DNA from 2 places in the Paenibacillus swuensis genome. Region 1 is predicted to be linked to the other one. Evidence: riboswitches for the same ligand, from Rfam matches in the RefSeq annotation. Region 1 holds a riboswitch; the other holds the start of a gene.

Region 1 (2,471 bases):
GACCCGCGGACATCCGGCCTGAATCATCGCATCGTTCATGTCCTTTACGATCTCCAGAAGGTGCGGCAATTCCCCTTCCAACGTGGTGTTTAGCGCATTCACCTGATGCTTGACGCCGGACTTTTGTATAACTTCAATGGCCCGGTCCACGTATGGAATCACATCTTCATTTCCTTTAACGGACGGTATAATTTGTACACTTAATAATGTAGTTGCCATGTGCTGCCCTCTCCCTTCATCCTTATTCCGGCAAAAAGTCGTTCGTAAACGCCTTCTCCGCTTCCAACGGCTTGTCAATCAGTTTGTATTCCTGCATCCATGCCGCGTAGCCTTCCCACACGCTCAGCTTCTGCTCGCCCCAACGCTTGGCGTCGTCCTGATACTTCGGACTCAGCCATTTCTGCGAAGCGCGAACGAGCTCCGGATCCAGATCAGGCTCCGCTTTAATCAACAGCTCGGCCGCTTGTTCCGGCTCATCAATCGCATACTGATACCCTTTGGCCGTGGCCGCCATAAATTTCTTCACTAACTCAGCATTGTTATTGACATGTTCTTCATTCGTCACGATGACCGGCGTATAGTAATCCAGTTTCTCTGAAAATTCATTCAAATAAACCATATCAATCGGTTCCTTGCGAAGTTCCGCCTCAACCCCGGTCCAAGCGTAGTAGATCCAGGCAAAATCCACATCCCGCTTCGTCATCGTAAAGAAGTCCGCGTCCCCCGCCTGAACGATCTTCACCTTCTTCACATCGGCGCCGTCCGCCTGCATCAGGGAATCCAGCATCGCCTCTTCCGCCGGGGATCCAAAGCCGCCGTAGGTCTTCCCTTCGAAATCCTTCGGGGATTTCACACCCTTGGCAACCGGCGCAGCAAAGCCGGACGTATTATGTTGAATAACAGCCGCCAAGGATACGAGCGGCACATTCTGCAAGCGCGCCAGGGTAACGCCCTCCTGATAGGAAACGCCGAAATCCGCGCTGCCGGTAGCCACCATCTGGTCCGCTCCGCTTTGACCGGGTTGAATGATCTCCACATCAAGGCCCTGTGCCTTGTAGTATCCTTGATCCCTTGCGACGTAGAGACCCGTATGATTCGTGTTAGGCGTCCAATCCAGGACAACCTTCACTTCCTTCAGCTCCGCCGGCTTAGTCTGTTTCTCCCCCTTGGCATTCTCAGCCTTGTTTCCGTCCGTGCCCGCTCCGCAACCTGCCAAAAGTATCGTTCCCGTCAGCAGCAAAATCCCTATTTTTCTCATACCCAACGCATCCATCTCCCCTTCTCTACTAACCAAAATCAGGAAATAAAAAAAAGACCCGCGGATAAACACAGTCGGCTCTAAGAATATGCGCAACTACAGGCGCATCGTGAAATTCTCTCCGCTGGCATTATCCAGTTCAGATTAACGGTCTGCGTCACGAGGACGCACTCTCAGCCTGACTTCATCAAGCTCCCGTATTTCCTATTCAGTTGTTAACAACAATACACGCAATCTTGTCCGTTTTCAACACCTATTTTGCTCGGAATGGCGGTCCGTGTTTCCTGTTGTAAGTTACCTGGTCATTGATTTGTCCTATGAATTATGTCAATATAGTCTGATACACAGATACACTGAGTAGGACAAGGAACAGGTGAACGATAAACATGATGAAATCCGCAATGCGTCTGTTAACCGAACTATCATCACGCAAATTTATTTCTAAGCTGACCGGCGGTTTCGCGCAGTCCCGCGCCAGCCGCAAGCTTATTCCGAAGTTCGCCCAAATGTACGGCATCCGTATCGAAGACGCGGAGAAGGCCCTTTATGAATATGCTTCACTGAACGATTTCTTCACCCGCCGCCTCAAGCCCGGACTTCGTCCGTTGGCCGAAGATACAGCGGCGCTGATCAGTCCTGTCGATGCCCGCATTACAGGTATGGGCGTTATAGACAACGGGTCCCTGCTGAATGTTAAAGGACAGGATTACACCCTTGAAGAACTATTGCATTTCTCTCCCCGCTCGGAAAGTTACAAGCACGGATTCTATTATGTCCTGTACCTGAGCCCGACGGATTATCATCGCATACACACGCCGGTAGCCGGGGAAATGGTGGAAACCGAGCATATTCCCGGTAAAGTATACCCTGTTAACGAGTTCGGATTAAGGCATATGAAACGTGTGCTTAGCCGGAACGAACGCTTAATCTCCTATATTCGTCATAACCGCGGTGAAGTCGCTGTCGTGAAAGTCGGCGCCATGAATGTCAGCAGCATCAAATACGCCGATCCCGGACTTCAAGAATTCGAACGCGGTCAAGAGCTGGCTTACTTTCAATTCGGCTCCACCGTCGTGCTTCTTACAGAAGACGGAACCTTTGACCCGCGAACGGACCTGCAAGTCGGAGATAAGGTTAAGATGGGCGAGGCGCTGGGACTTTTGCATGAAAAGCAGTGAATAGATTAAATTGTGATGAAGCGGCTTCGGCCGCT
Region 2 (2,471 bases), 300 kb from region 1:
CGTCGTCAGCGGACCCAGCGTATAGAATGGAGCTTCTTTACAAATCTCCATCTGTAACTCCACGTTCTCCTTGATTTTGTGTAACGGAACATGACCCGGACCTTCAATCATCACCTGCACATCATGTCTCCATGCGATTTCCGTCAATTCCCCCAGCGTTTGCAATTCCGCAAATTGCGCCTCATCGTTGGCATCGGCAATGGATCCCGGACGCAAACCGTCGCCAAGCGAGAACGCGATATCATACGCCTTCATAATTTCGCAAATTTCCTCAAAATGCGTATACAGGAAATTTTCCTTGTGATGAGCCAAACACCACGAAGCCATAATCGATCCGCCCCGGGAGACGATGCCCGTAACCCGTTTCGCCGTCATCGGCACATAACGCAGGAGCACGCCGGCATGGATTGTGAAATAGTCAACCCCTTGTTCCGCCTGCTCAATCAACGTGTCCCTGTAGATGTCCCAGGTCAGCGCCTCCGCTTTGCCTCCCACTTTTTCCAGCGCCTGATAAAGAGGCACCGTTCCCACCGGAACCGGGGAGTTACGTATAATCCACTCTCTTGTCGTATGGATATGCTGACCTGTAGAAAGGTCCATGATCGTGTCTGCTCCCCAGCGAATGGCCCATGTCATCTTCTCCACTTCTTCCTCAATGGATGAGGATACGGCGGAGTTGCCGATATTAGCGTTGATCTTCACCAGGAAGTGCCTTCCGATTAACATCGGTTCACTTTCAGGATGATTAATATTGTTGGGCAAAATAGCCCGGCCGCAAGCAATCTCATTCCGCACAAATTCAGGATCCATCCCTTCCCGGATGGCCGCGAATTCCATCTCCGGGGTAATAATGCCCCTGCGGGCGTAATGCATCTGCGTCACATTCTGACCTGCTTTGGCCCGAAGCGGATTCGAATGAACCCGCGGAAACCTTTCCTCCGCTTCCTGACTCCGCCATCCCGCGGCCGGCATTCCGTTATCTTCCGGTTTCACCGTACGCCCTTCATATGTTTCAACATCGCCCCGGCGCGTAATCCAAGGTTGCCGAAGAGCGGGTAATCCTTGACGGATATCGGTCTGGTGCTCCCCGTCCGTATACAAACCGCTTGTATCATATACCCGTACAGGCGCGTTATGTTCAACACCTTCTGAAGTCTCCGTGTCGCTTAATGCAATTTCCCGCATCGGCACCCGTACGTCATCCGCGGTACCCTCCACATAAATTTTCCTGCTCGCCGGAAAAGCCTTGATATACGGCGCTCCCGTTTCTTCTGCCATTTTGGACATAGCCAAAAAACCTCCTCAACATGATTTAGCCGCTCTCGATCAGCGCATGAAACATCTTCAGAGGTCCGCCTGGACATCCGGAACCGCAATTTCCCGACAAAAAAAGACCGCAAGCATAAACAAGCGGTCCTGTGGTCAGTCGTTACGACTCCAAGGCTTCATTCCTCCGCTGGCATTATCCAGTTCAGGTATAACGGTCAAGTGCCGTATCAGCACTCCTCTCAGCCCGGTTCTCCGAGCTCCCGCGAACAATATGTAATTCCAACCAAGCATACATGAGAAGGTAAAGATTGTAAATCCTTATTTGGCAAAATAGTTCTTTCTGATCATCTCATCGTCCCTGTATTCCGTATTCTCACACGAACATCGATGTTGTACTCCGCATCCTGCATGGATTTTCGCCACTTTTCTCGCGTCCAATCTCCTCTAAACTCAGCCCGTATATATCTTCCGATTCCGGCTGGGTCAATGGAAAGCCTGTTATATTTTTGGATTAACCGATGAACATCTTGTTTAATATGCTTTTCACTTTCACGTTCAAGTTTATTTATATCCGCAGGATCCTCAAGATCCAGTCCATCCTGAAAATCCTGCACGGCACCCTGCTCCATCAGCTTCATATGGATTGTTGCTTTGTCCAGTGAACCCTTTACCGTTGTCTTCATCCGGCTCCTCACAAAGTCAAGGAGTAGATATTGTTGTGAAGAGCCCTCCAGATCCAAATCTACTGTGATATTGGGAATATGTTTATCGCTCCGCATCATCTCCACCATTCGGGTTTCTTCCAACGTATTGAACGCGACCAATCGATCTTCACGGAATAACCCGATTTTTGAGATCTCTACGATCTCCTCGTGCTTTTCCAGGTAAGGAACCATGGGGTCGCTTACCTCATTGGTCACCCGAAAGATAAAGTCCCGTAACGTAGTAAACGGACTGAATGATGTTGATTCCCGAGGATGCAAGAGATCATTTAAATACATACTTTTCTGCTTGGAAGCCATGCCTCCTGACATAAATTCATGTACCGTTCCTTTTACGACAGCGATATAGGCGTTATTGGAAATCAACGGATCACGATATAAATTTAAGAGTGTGGTTAGCAACCCTTCGTTTCTGGCCATTTCCTCGCTGAACAGAATGACTCTGACTTGACGGGCGCTCAATGTTTTTCCGGAACGAGC

Evidence for each region. Region 1 has a riboswitch for thiamine pyrophosphate ahead of SY83_RS07255 (ABC transporter substrate-binding protein). Riboswitches for the same ligand answer to the same signal wherever they lie in the genome.
Region 2: linked by a shared signal. The riboswitch ahead of thiC (phosphomethylpyrimidine synthase ThiC) and the one ahead of SY83_RS07255 (ABC transporter substrate-binding protein) in region 1 are both predicted to bind thiamine pyrophosphate.

The regions. Positions count from the first base shown of each region.
Region 1 covers NZ_CP011388.1:1,661,580-1,664,050, forward strand. The annotation lists gene SY83_RS07250 (thiamine-binding protein) at 1-219, opposite strand, end outside; gene SY83_RS07255 (ABC transporter substrate-binding protein) at 242-1,258, opposite strand; TPP riboswitch at 1,358-1,467, opposite strand; gene asd (archaetidylserine decarboxylase) at 1,645-2,436, shown strand.
Region 2 covers NZ_CP011388.1:1,965,774-1,968,244, forward strand. The annotation lists gene thiC (phosphomethylpyrimidine synthase ThiC) at 1-1,287, opposite strand, end outside; TPP riboswitch at 1,431-1,543, opposite strand; gene SY83_RS08610 (Ger(x)C family spore germination protein) at 1,614-2,471, opposite strand, start outside.